Regions from separate parts of the Hoeflea sp. 108 genome, predicted to be linked through region 2. Evidence: predicted binding sites of a transcription regulator. Region 2 holds the regulator's gene; each other region holds the start of a gene.

Region 1 (3,182 bases), 2.3 Mb from region 2:
ATCCAGGGAGATCGTCACGAGCCGTGGACGGTGGAGGCACTGACCGCCACGTCCTCCAAGGAGCAAGTCCCGGCACTCCTGCACGACAGGCGAACGCCCCGCACCTTCGTCATCCCCGGGCAAAGCAGGCGCGCGGCGACGTCGTGGAAACCCTCGGATCCATGCCGTCACAAAGGCACTCGTGCCCGATCCACCAGTTTTCCCGCGCGGTCGGTGGGCCTCACGCCGTCACGGCCGCAGCGGCCTGGCAGTTCCTCTACCGGGATGCGACTGCAGTGATTTCAACGCCGAGATCAGGATAAGCGAGCCTGGACTCGACCGTTGCCCTCGCCGGAGCTTCTCCGGGGATGACCCATCGATCCCAAGCTTCGTTCATCAGGTCGAAGTTCGACATATCCGCCAGATAAATCTGCACCATGGCGAGGTTCCTCTTCGTCACCCCGGCCTGAGCCAGCGTCTCATCGAGTAACTGAAGGACCTCTTCCGTCTGTTCGCGAACCGACTGGCCTCGCGTCTTCTCTGCAGTGTGGCCAGCGACGAAAATCAGGTTCCCAACGACGACAGCGTCGCTCCACCTGGTATCGGGGTTTATTCTTTCTAGCATCTGTTCATCCTTTGTCGCTTCTTCGCCGGATGGCTTTGAGAGCCCCGCCGGCGACAGCCTATGTTTGATAGGCCGCCCGAGAGCAAGAGACGATAACCACCACCGTCGAACCGCAAACAGCAGAGAGGCCATTCGAGGCGCCACGCTCGCGGCCGAGCCATTGCCTCGGCAAACGCATAGGCTATTCAAACACCAGCAGTTCGCAAAAATGGTTCATGTCCTCGAACGAGCAGAAGGCCGGCGGGTCGAGTTCAAGGATCGGCATCTTCCGCCTGATATCTCCGGCAACCTCGTCCAGCATGACCTGCCAGCGCGGCAGCGCGTCGTTGTCCAGCCAGTCGATGGCGTAGGCGAAGGTGATGTGGAACGGATAGTCGTCATGATCTGGATGGCGGTAACCGAGCAGGTCTGCGAGTGCGTCGCGCCAGGCGCGCATTGCCTTGCGGTCACGCTCGCTCGCGCCATCGACCAGCAGGCCAGACGGCCGCGCATGCGTCACCTCGACCTGGAATGGCTCGAAGACGGGCAGCGTCTCCAGCCGCTCGGCCATGATGTCGGTCATCTCGTCGACCGGCGCGTCGAGAGCGATGCCCTCAGGCCAGAAGCCGGGCTTACGGCGATACTCGATGATGCCCTGGAACAGCGTCATGTGCAAACTGGTGATCGGCGTGAAAACGAATTGCTGGGCTTCGGGCATGGCGAGATATTTGTCGCGCGCCTCGACCAGTATCTCCTGCGTCAACGACCCCTTCGTCACGTGGCAGACAATGGTGTTGCCGGGCTCGGGCAGGAAGCCGCCGGTCCTGAGGTAGCGCGTGCCGAGATGCGGCGGCGGGGCCGCATTGCGCCCCCCGGAATAGGCAAGCAGTTCAGGGGAAAGGGAAACTGTGCGCATCGCTGACGGTCCGTGGTTCAAGCTCCACTTGCCCTAGCGCCCAACCGCGACCGCCGGATGACAGCCCGGCCACTTCCCGACGCCACGCCGCCAGATTCGAAGAAAAGCGGAAACACACTAGGCGCGATACAGCCACGACATGAACTGCGTTCCAAGCAGGCACGGCTTGTCTGCGGACACCGTATAAGCGCCCACCAGTGCCGAAATTGCCGGGCACAGCGCCACCAGCCTTCCGCCTGCCAGCTCGTCCTCGACGAAAGCGGGATTGGCCTGCCCGACGCCCAGCCCCGACAGGCAGGCGTCGATCGCGGCCTCGTCGGTATCGAAGGTCATCGCCCCGGCACGCGGGTGGAACGCCACGCCCGCGGCCGCGCACCATCGCTGCCATGACCAGGCGTCCGCGGTGTCGAGCAATACCGGCATGCCCAAAAGCGTGTCGACGTCCAAAACGGCAGCCCTTTCGCCCAGGAGCCGCGGCGAGCAGACGGCGATTGTCCGGTCGAGCAGGACCGCGCCTTCGAACGAAGACATGTCCGTCCCACGCCGGTAGCCGATGGTCAGGTCGGCCACCTCGTTTCCCGGCTTCTGCTGCGAACGGAACGACAGGTCGGCTTCGGGACAGTCCTGTCGGAACGAGGCGATCCGAGGAATGAGCCAGCGCTGGGTCAGCGTGATCGGTGCCTGGACGACAAGCCCCCTGCGGCGCGGGGCAATCTCGCGCATGCCCGTCTCGACCAGCGCCAGCGCCTCCCTGGCACGCGCCAGGAAGCGCTGTCCGCTCTCGGTCAGCGCGATCGCGTTGTGGCTCCGCTGGAACAAAGGCGTGCCCAGCCCCTCCTCCAGCGTCTTGATCTGGCGGCTGACCGCGCTCGGAGTGAGGCAGAGCTCCTCCGAAGCGAGTGTCAGGCTGCCTGTGCGGGCGACCGCGACGAAGGCCGGCAGCGTGTTCAAAGACGGGAATCTGGAAGGACCTGCTTGAGTTATTTGCATGCCGGCTTGCGAAGTTTTCGATTGCAGATCGGGGTTGTCTGGGCAATTTGCCATAAAACTTGAATATTGTCCTCATCAATAAACGATCCATCAATGCACGCGATGTGCCGTCACCACGAAACCGACCGGGCGTCATGACGTCGCTGGCAGCAGCAGCCGTTGCAAGGGATGTTGCCGGGCGCGGCCGCCTCGGCCTGGCAAGCCTTCTCCTCGCCGGCATGGTCGTTCTCGTCGGTCTGGCCTTCGCTGGACTGTTCGTCGGCGGCGTGCAGACCCCGGTCCGCGCTGTCGTCGACGCCCTGCTCGGAACCGCAAGTGGGCCGGAAGCGGCAATCCTGTGGAAGCTGCGTATTCCGCGCGAGTTGCTGGCGATGCTGGCGGGTGCGGCCTTGGCGTGCTCGGGCGTGGTCATGCAAGGCGTTTCGCGCAACGCGCTCGCCTCCCCCGACCTCACCGGCGTGCTGACCGGCGCGAGCTTTGCCATCGTCGTATTCTACGTCTTCGCGCCTTCGGTTCCCGCCGTCGTCCACCCGTTCATCGGCCTGGCCGGAGGCCTGCTTGCAGGCGGAACAAGCCTGGTCATTGCCTCGGCCGGCGGGCTCTCCCCGGTCAGGCTGGCGCTTGCCGGGTCGGCGGTTGCCTTCTTTTGCGCCGCCGGCATCACCACGGCGCTGGTCCATGCCGGCCCGACCG
Region 2 (3,182 bases):
CTGTCGGGTGGCCAGCAGCAGCGCCTGTGCATTGCCCGCGCCATTGCGGTTTCGCCCGAGGTCATCCTGATGGACGAGCCATGTTCGGCACTCGATCCGATCGCCACCGCCAAGGTGGAGGAACTGATCGACGAATTGCGCGAGAACTACACCATCGTCATCGTCACCCACTCGATGCAGCAGGCGGCGCGCGTGTCGCAGCGGACGGCGATGTTCCACCTCGGCTACCTCGTTGAGGAGGGGCCGACGGACAAGATGTTCACCAATCCAGACGACAAGCGGACGCAGGACTACATCACCGGCCGCTTCGGCTGAGTGATCGTCGCGTACAGTAAGCAGACGAGGAAACGATCATGGGCGATCATACAGTCCGGTCCTTCGACGAAGAACTCAAGCATGTCGACCAGCTCATCCGCGACATGGGCGATCTCGCCGGTTCGATGGTCGCGGGCGCCATCCGGGCATTGCTGTCGTCCGACCAGGCGATGGCCCAGAACGTGATCGCCGACGACGCGATCATGGACGCCAAGCAGCGTGAGCTCGACAACGCAGCCATCACGCTGATCGCCAAGCGCCAGCCGATGGCGCAGGATCTGCGCGCCGTGGTCGGCGCCATCCGCATGGCTGGCGATCTCGAGCGCATCGGCGATCTTGCCAAGAACATAGCCAAGCGCGTCGGCGCCGTCGGCCAGATGCCGACGCCGCGCAACCTGGCGCACTCGATCGATGCCATGTCGCAGCTGGTGCTGGGACAGGTGCGTGGCGTGGTCGACCTCTATGTGGCGCGTCAGCCGGAAGGCCTGAAAGGCCTGCGCATCGACGACCAGAAGATCGACATCCAGTACAATGCCGTGTTCCGCGAACTCCTGACCTACATGATGGAAGATCCGCGCAACATCACGGCCTGCACCCATCTGCTGTTCTGCGCCAAGAACCTCGAACGCATCGGCGACCATGTGACCAATATCGCCGAGAACGCCTATTTCGTGGTGACCGGCGAGCAGCTTCCGCTCAATCGGCCCAAGGTCGACGAAACCACGACGGTTTCGAACTGAGAACTTCCGCACCGCATGCGTTTGGCGCGGGGGCGCTGCATAGGTTAAACCAGCGCATGGTCCTGATCGGGCCGTGCGCAAGGACAAGGTACAGGCGATGATCGCTCCAAAGGTCATGGTCGTTGAAGACGAAGAGCCGCTGGGCGTGCTGCTTCGCTACAATCTCGAATCCGAAGGCTATCAGGTCGAGGTCGTCACCCGTGGCGACGAGGCCGAAATCCGTCTGCAGGAAAACGTTCCCGACCTGCTGGTGCTCGACTGGATGGTGCCCGCATTGTCCGGCATCGAGCTGTGCCGCAGGCTGAGGATGCGCCCGGAGACCGAGCGGCTGCCGATCATCATGCTGACGGCACGCGGCGAGGAAAGCGACCGGGTGCGCGGGTTGTCGACCGGTGCCGACGACTATCTGGTGAAGCCGTTCTCGACGCCTGAGTTCATGGCGCGGGTGAAGGCTCTGCTGCGCAGGGCCAAGCCCGAGGTGCTGTCGTCCATCCTCAAGGTCGGCGACATCCTGCTCGACCGCGAGTCGCACCGGGTCTACCGCAAGAAGAGCGAGATCAAGCTCGGGCCGACAGAGTTCCGCCTGCTCGAGTTCATGATGCGGCATCCGGGCCGCGTGTTCTCGCGCAGCCAGTTGCTCGACAATGTCTGGGGCGAGACGATCTATATCGACGAACGCACCGTGGACGTGCATGTCGGGCGCCTGCGCAAGGCGGTCAACAACGGCCGCATGCCCGACGTGATCCGCACCATCCGCGGTGCCGGCTACGCCATCCGCGAGGATTAGGCGCCCGGCCGGCGAGACAGTTAAATTTGGCTCGCCGGCTTATCGAACATGATCAGACGTTCGCGCAGCGGGCGGTCAGCGCCATCCGCCATATGGCAACCGCCCGTGATACGGCGTATTGCGGCAATGGCCGTATGGGCCGCGCCAATAGCCCGGAGGGCACCCGTAAGCGTGACGTGCACGGTGTACGACACGCCCATAGCGGCATCCGCCATATGGCCCTCGCCAGCCTCCCGCCCCGCAGCCCTGGGCAATGGGAATGACCATTGCCGAATCTCCCGCGACAAGCGGCATGGGGTTCGGGGTGGCTGATGCTGAAAACGATGAGGCACACAAAAGGCCTACGCCGGCCAGGATGTTACGCAGCAGACTGGTCATCGCAACGTCTCCGAAACGGACGACACGTCGGTTCCAGGGTTGGTTCCGCCTCTTTGCCAGGCTGGGCCTTTCAAGGGCGGTCGCGGACTGTCGTCTAGCACGGCAGTATGGTCGCGGCGATCGTCTTAATTGCGACGGCCGAAATCAAATGTCCTTGAGCGGAATGTCTGCCTCGGCCCGCCGCGGCACCGAGCCCGCCGCAAAGACTTCCTCGTCGACATAGAGCAGGGCGCGCATGGTGCAGCCTTCGCGGATCAGGGGGACCTCGTTCGGCTCGGTGTCGAAAGAGATCGCCTTGGAGTGCGTGCCGCCGGCCGTCTTGGCGATGGCCGAGCGCACATACGGCTCCATGATGTCGAAGGCGGTGGCGCCGACACCGACGAAGGCGAGGGGGGCGGGGTCGAACAGCGCGAACATCGAGCCGAGGCCGAAACCGATTGCCTCGCCCGCCTTGCGGAAGGCCTCGCGCTCGGGGCCGTCATGGTCGCGCGCGGCGTCGGCGAGCGCCTTGATGTCCTCGTCGGAGAGGTCGGCCAGCGGCTCGGCGTTTTCGTCGCCGAGCCGGGCGTTGCGCCAGATCGCATAATTGCCGGCATAGGCCTCGATGCAGCCGCGGCGGCCGCAGCGGCACAACGCTCCGTCGGGGCGGTGGACCATATGGCCGAACTCGGCGCCCGACGATTGCGTGCCGGTGAACAACTCGCCCTTGATGACCAGGCCCATGCCAATGCCGTGGGAAAGCAGGATGGCGATAAAGTCGTCGCGATAGCGCGCCGGGTCGCGCCAGTGCAGGGCCTCGGCGATCATGTTGCAGTCGTTTTCGACGGTCACCGTCACACCGAATTCGCGCTCGAGCCTGTCGGCGAACTGGATGTCGTCATGTGGGGTAATCGGCGACCACAGGAGCTTGCGGGCGCCGGCATCCGTGGTGCCCTGGATGGCCAGCGCGATGCGCAGTACTG
Region 3 (3,182 bases), 2.5 Mb from region 2:
GCTCGAAATCGACCAGCGGCGCGACCTCGACCACACCGCCCTTCAGGCCGGCATAGTGATCGGCCAGCGCTGCGTGCATCTGTGCACCTGTCGGCACCTTGGCGAGGCGGCCGAGCTGCAGCGGCACCACGGTGATCATGCCCTGGGCGAAGTTGCCGACGGCCGGCTGCATGATCGGGTCATGCGCCAGCTTGGCGTAGGCGCGCAGCTCCGGCACGTGCTTGTGCTTGAGCATCAGCCCATAGGGCAGGAACTCGGGCGACTCCTCGCCCTGCGCTTCGTAATCCTCGATCATCTGCCGGCCACCGCCGGAATAGCCCGAAATGCCGCTGACGCTGACGGGCAAGTCGGCCGGCAGCAGGCCGGCCGAAATCAGCGGGCGCAGGCCGGCGATCGGGCCCTGTGGCCAGCAGCCGGGATTGGCGACACGCTTGGAGACGGCGATCGCCTTCATCTGCGCAGCGTCCATCTCGGGGAAGCCGTAGGTCCAGCCTTCGGCGACGCGATGGGCCGTGGATGCGTCGATCACGCGCGTGGTGTCGTTTTCGATCAAGGCCACGCTCTCCTTGGCCGCATCGTCAGGCAGGCACAGGATCGCGACGTCGGCGGCGTTGAGGAATTCCTTGCGCGCGGCCAGGTCCTTGCGGCGCTCGACAGGCACCGAAATCACTTCGAGGTCGTTTCGTCCGGCAAGCAGCGCCCTGATCTGAAGACCTGTCGTGCCGTGTTCGCCGTCGATGAAGATTTTCGGTTTCATGTGCCTGTCGTTCCGTCGAAAAATAAGCAGTGTCAGAGGCTTGTGGCCAAATTCGGACTCATTGTCCGAACCAGTTGAATCGCTTTGTCAGGCGCTTTCGCGTGCCTTCTTTTCGGCCAGCAGGCCAAGATAGTGCATGGCGACAGTCGAGCCGGCGATGGCCGTAATATCGGCATGGTCGTAGGCCGGTGCAACCTCGACGATGTCGGCGCCGACAATATCGATCTGGTTCAGCTGGCGCAGCACCGAGAGGATCTTGGCCGAGGATGGGCCGCCCGCCACGGGCGTGCCGGTTCCGGGCGCATAGGCCGGGTCGAGGCAGTCGATGTCGAAGGTCACGTAGGTCTTCCGGCCGCCAGTGCGTTCGACGATGGCATAGGCGATGTCGGCGGCGCGCATCTCCTCGACATCGTGGCCGTAGAGGATCTTGATGCCGCAATCGTCGGGCGCGTGCGTGCGGATGCCGATCTGGATAGAGCGGTCGGGATCGATGATGCCGTCCTTGACCGCGCGCGCCACGAACGAGCCGTGGTCGATGCGCTTGCCGTCGTCAGGCCAGGTGTCCTGATGAGCGTCGAACTGCACGAGCGCCATGGGGCCGTGGATCGCCGCATGCGCCTTCAGGACCGGCCAGGTGACGAAATGGTCGCCGCCGAGCGTCAGCAGGAAAGCGCCGGACTTCAGGATCTTGGCGGCCTCGCGCTCGATGGCGCCAGGCGTCTTCTGGTGGTTGCCGCTGTCGAGCAGGCAATCGCCATAGTCGATGACCGAGAGGTCTTCGAACAGGTCGCGGTTGAACGGGTATTGCGGGTCGCAGTCGAAGATCGCCGAGGCGCGGCGGATGGCCTGCGGGCCGAAACGCGCGCCCGGCCGGTTGGTAACGGCTGCGTCGAAGGGGATACCCCAGACGACCGCGTCGGCCCCAGCAACGTTCTTCGAATATTTGCGGCGCATGAAGGACAATGCCCCTGCATAGGTCGGATCACCCGAGCGCCCCTTCTGGGTTCGCGCGGTGAAGGCGTGATCGATCGACGAAGAGGGCATGGGCAATCTCCTTTCTCGGCTTTCGCAATTTCGAGGCGCAAGAACTACAGAAGCCCGGCCCAACATGCCAGCCCCATGGCGAAAAGCATGTGACAGCCCGCATTCATCCCCCTGTCATGCGCCTTTCACGCCCGTGTCATCGCCGCCGCCTAGGTCGTTTCCGGCATCTTCAGCGATGGAGCGATTCCCATGCGGGCAGTTCTGGCAGGCGTAGTCTCGTTCTTGCTGACCTTGGGGCTGGCGACACCGGGCCATGCCGACACTCGCGTCGACCAGATTCTCGAGCGCTTCGAAAATGCCAACCAGTGGCGCGACCACGTCATGGTTGTGGCCCACAGGGCCGGCGGCCTGCAGGACGGCAAACGCCGCTTCGCCGAGAACTCGATTGCCGCCTTGCGCGACGCGATCTCGCTGGGCGCCGAGATGGTCGAGATCGACATCAGGCGTTCAAGCGACGGCGAACTGGTCGTCATGCATGACAGCTGGCTCGACCGCACCACCGATTGTAAGGGCGAGGTGCTCGCCTACAGGATGGCTGAACTGAGGAAATGCCGCCTCGTCGTCGAAGGCACCGGAGCTGTCACCGCCGAGCCGGTGCCGACGCTGCAGGAGTATCTGGCGGTCGCCAAAGGCAAGATCCTGGTCAATCTCGACAACAAGCTCGAAACCGCCGACCTGGTCGACATGGTGGCGCTGGCGCGCGCCATGGCCATGGAAGCGCAGGTGGTGGTCAAGGCCAACCTCTGGAACGCCGAGCGGGTCGCCTCCGTCAAGGCGATCATGGCTAAGGTGGGAAATGGCTTTCAGTTCATGCCGGTCATGGCCGACGATGCCGTGCGCGATCCCGCCTTCGTCGAGGCGGCTGGCAAGGCCTTCGCCGCCAGCGCCGTGGAGATGATCGCCTGGCGCGGTGACGCAGTTGGTATGACGGACACCGGCGGCCCGTTGTTTTCGGCGCGCGTGAAGGCCGCGTCCGTCCGCGGCAACTGGCACATCTGGGTCGACACGCACGCCATCGTCAACAAGCCCGGTGGCTATCTCTCCGGCGGTCGCGGCGATGAACTGGCGGTGGCGGCAGGCTTTCCAAGCGAGGTCTTCGGCTTCTGGGCGGAGCGTGGTGCCACCATGATCCAGACCGACGAGCCCCGCGCTGCCATCAATTGGCTGGCCGCCAACGGCTATCGTGTGCCTTACTCCGATATCGAGGAGCCGGTCGCCTCGGTTGTGGGGCAGGCGGTGCTGCCGCCGACCAACTGACGGCCTGCGTTACTCAGCCGATTGCCGGAGGTTCTTGCGCCTCTCCTTGAGCGAGTACTTCGACCCACCTTCCTTGAGCAGTCGCTTGCCCTGCTTGCGGCAGTGGTTGTCTGCCTTCTTGGCA
Region 4 (3,182 bases), 4.3 Mb from region 2:
GCACCGGCGAATTCCCGACCCATGGCGTCGGCCCGCACGAACTGATCCTGCTCGGCGACGGCAGGACACTTGCCATCTGCAATGGCGGCATCGAGACCCACCCGGATTTTGGTCGCGCCAAACTCAACATCCCGACCATGAAGCCGTCCTTCGTGCTGGTCGACCGCGTATCCGGCGACCTCCTCGAAAAGCACGAATTGCCCGAGAAGCTGCACCAGCTGTCGATCCGGCACATGGACATCGACGCCGAGGGCACCGTCTGGTTCGGCTGCCAGCACGAGGGTCCGGCGAGCGAAAGGCCACTTCTGGTCGGCCGTGCCAGGCGCGGCGAGGAACTTTCCATGCTGGAGATGCCAGACGACATCCTCGGCGGCTTCCGCAACTATATCGGCTCAGTGGCGGCAAACCGCGACGCCGGGCTGGTTGCCGTCTCGTCGCCGGAAGGCAACGCATGGGCGATGATCGAGGCGAAGACCGGCAAGGTGATGGCCAAGAACGATCTGGTCGAGGTCTGCGGGCTTGCGCCCGACCGCGACGGCTTTCTAGCTACAACCGGCGGCGGCCTCATCGTCGCCCCCGACGGCGAGCAGGCAGAGCGTCCAGACTATGTCTGGGACAACCACATGCTGCGCATCTGACTTGCAATAAACGTAAGCAATACCTTACGCAATCAAGTCAGACGAGCCCGGAGACATCCGAATAGGCGACGGCCTTGCGCAGCACGGCGAGGAACTTCTCGCCGGCGATCTCGGGTGAGCCGGAATTGTCGATCTGCACATGGCCCGGGCCGCTGAGGTCGTGCGCCACGGTGCGGGCAAGGCGCGCCAGCACCTCGCCCCGCGATTCCCGTCCGCGTGCGGCGAGCCGCGTCGCGAGAATGTCGGGCGATGCCGATATCTCGACCACAGCGACATTGGCGTAACGGTCGCGCAGCGCCGGAATGATGCCGCGCGAGGTGTTGGCAACGACGACATGGCCGTTGGAAATGGCTTCGTCGACGGCAGCCGGGATGCCGTAGCGCAGGCCGTGCGCCTCCCACGACAGCGCAAAGGCGCCGGCGGCTTCAGCCTCGACGAAGGCAGCGTCTTCAAGCGTGTCATGATCTTCGGTGGCGCCGTCGCTGTTGCGCGTGATGACGCGGCGGGCGAACTCGACATGGTCGTCATCGGTCAGGCGGTCGCGCACATAGGCAATCAGCGTGTCCTTGCCGGCGCCGCTCGGCCCGACCACGGCGACAAACACGCCGTTGCGCACAGGAGAGCCCACCCGGGTCAATTCACGCTCGATCAATGCTGAAACCATCATGCGACGTCATTTCCTCCAAATAGCAGAGCCCCCGCCCTGCCGGCCAGCGCCGGCTAGGGAGTTAAGCGATTTGCATGACGGAATGACGAAAGCCTTGCGACGGAACGGCAACAGGGTGCCGCCGGCCCGCGCGTCGACCCGAAATCAGCTCTATCCCGGAAGGCGCGGGAGCATGGACTACGTGCGGACCTGATAGTCCTTGATCGCGGCGAAACGAATCATCTTCCAGCGCTCGGCCTCGTAGTTGAGCGAGAACTCGTGCTGGGCGAGATAGACCGGATCGTTGTCGAGATCGCGGGCGATGTCGCCGCGATGGCTTTCAACGAAGCGCTGCAGGTCGGCCTTGTCGTCGGCGCTGATCCAGCGGCAAACGGAGAAGCGCGACATCTCGAAGTCGACGGGCAGTGTGTACTCGACGTTGAGACGCTCCTTGAGCACATCGATCTGCAGCGCGCCGACGACGCCGACGATGGCCGGCGAGCCATCTTCGGGCTGGAACAGCTGCACCACGCCTTCCTCGGCCATCTGCTGCAGCGCTTCCTTGAGCTTCTTGGCCTTCATCGCGTCGCCTAGACGGACGCGGCGCAGGATTTCGGGCGCGAAGTTGGGCACGCCTCGGAACAGGATGTCCTCGCCCTCGGTCAGCGTGTCGCCGATGCGCAGCGTGCCGTGGTTGGGGATGCCGACGACGTCGCCGGCATAGGCTTCGTCGGCGGTGATGCGCGAGCGGGCGAAGAAGAACTGCGGCGCCGACAGACTCATCTGCTTGCCGGTGCGCACCAGCTTGGCCTTCATGCCGCGCTTGAGCTCGCCCGAGCAGACGCGGACAAAGGCGATACGGTCGCGGTGATTGGGATCCATGTTGGCCTGGATCTTGAAGACGAACGACGTCATCTTCTCTTCCGTCGCCTCGACCTTGCGAGTGTCGGCTTCCTGGGCGCGCGGCGCCGGACCGAAATCGCCCAGAGCCTCGATCAGGTCGCGGACGCCGAAATTCCTGAGCGCCGAGCCGAAATAGACAGGCGTCAGATGGCCTTCGCGGAAGGCCTGGAGGTCGAACGGCCGGCAGGCCTCGCGCGCCAGCTCCAGCTCCTCGATGAAGGCTGGGCGGTCGTTGTCGGGCAGAAGGCCGGCGGCGCGGTTGGAATCCGGGCCATGCACCGGCGTCCGCTCCTTCTCATCGTCGCCGTGGCGCACGGCGTTCTCGGCGAGGTGGTAGGTGCCGGAGAAGGTCTTGCCCTGGCCGATCGGCCAGGTGATCGGAGCGGTGTCGAGCGCCAGCTTCTCTTCGATCTCGTCGAGGATCTCGAAGGTGTTGCGGGCCTCGCGGTCCATCTTGTTGACGAAGGTAATGATCGGGATGTCGCGCAGGCGGCAGACCTCGAACAGCTTCAGCGTGCGTGGCTCGATACCCTTGGCGGCGTCGATGACCATGACCGCGCTGTCGACAGCCGACAGCGTGCGATAGGTGTCGTCGGCGAAGTCCTCGTGGCCGGGCGTGTCGAGCAGGTTGAAGACGTTGTCGCCATATTCGAAGGTCATCACCGAGGTGACGACCGAGATGCCGCGCTCACGCTCGATCTTCATCCAGTCCGAGCGCGTCTGGATCTTGTCCTTCTTGGCCTTGACCTCGCCGGCGAGCTGGATCGCGCCGCCGAACAGCAGCAGCTTTTCGGTCAGCGTCGTCTTGCCGGCGTCAGGGTGCGCGATGATCGCGAAAGTACGGCGGCGCGCCACCGCCTTTTCGATGTCTTCAGCCATTTTCAGGAATCCATGTGATGCGCCGGCTTCTAGCAGCCGATGCCGCGCCTGTCCACGACGCTACAGCGTGGCCAGCAACTCGCCATAGGTCGGCGCCAACGCCCTGAGCGCTTTGG

The links. Region 2 encodes PhoB, which activates phosphate uptake and scavenging genes when phosphate is short. Its sites were predicted from a motif close to TGTCATNNANCTGTCAT; they were not measured.
Region 1: B015_RS0109980 (DUF1868 domain-containing protein) is a predicted target of PhoB. The motif match lies at 1,546-1,562, and genes of this name have one in related genera.
Region 3: B015_RS30690 (glycerophosphodiester phosphodiesterase family protein) is a predicted target of PhoB. The motif match lies at 1,914-1,930, and genes of this name have one in related genera.
Region 4: phnN (phosphonate metabolism protein/1,5-bisphosphokinase (PRPP-forming) PhnN) is a predicted target of PhoB. The motif match lies at 1,380-1,396, and genes of this name have one in related genera.

What each region holds. Positions count from the first base shown of each region.
Region 1 is NZ_KB890024.1:2,047,929-2,051,110, reverse strand. Features, by position in the region: gene B015_RS0109985 (RidA family protein) at 257-736, opposite strand; gene B015_RS0109980 (DUF1868 domain-containing protein) at 786-1,499, opposite strand; gene B015_RS30715 (LysR family transcriptional regulator) at 1,617-2,450, opposite strand; gene B015_RS0109970 (iron ABC transporter permease) at 2,624-3,182, shown strand, end outside.
Region 2 is NZ_KB890024.1:4,379,515-4,382,696, reverse strand. Features, by position in the region: gene pstB (phosphate ABC transporter ATP-binding protein PstB) at 1-315, shown strand, start outside; gene phoU (phosphate signaling complex protein PhoU) at 354-1,055, shown strand; gene phoB (phosphate regulon transcriptional regulator PhoB) at 1,153-1,842, shown strand; gene B015_RS0121705 (ROK family protein) at 2,365-3,182, opposite strand, start outside.
Region 3 is NZ_KB890024.1:1,906,612-1,909,793, forward strand. Features, by position in the region: gene argC (N-acetyl-gamma-glutamyl-phosphate reductase) at 1-757, opposite strand, end outside; gene speB (agmatinase) at 845-1,801, opposite strand; gene B015_RS30690 (glycerophosphodiester phosphodiesterase family protein) at 1,991-3,058, shown strand; gene B015_RS0109175 (hypothetical protein) at 3,068-3,182, opposite strand, start outside.
Region 4 is NZ_KB890024.1:98,397-101,578, reverse strand. Features, by position in the region: gene B015_RS0100450 (DUF1513 domain-containing protein) at 1-638, shown strand, start outside; gene phnN (phosphonate metabolism protein/1,5-bisphosphokinase (PRPP-forming) PhnN) at 676-1,305, opposite strand; gene B015_RS0100440 (peptide chain release factor 3) at 1,483-3,066, opposite strand; gene B015_RS0100435 (hypothetical protein) at 3,127-3,182, opposite strand, start outside.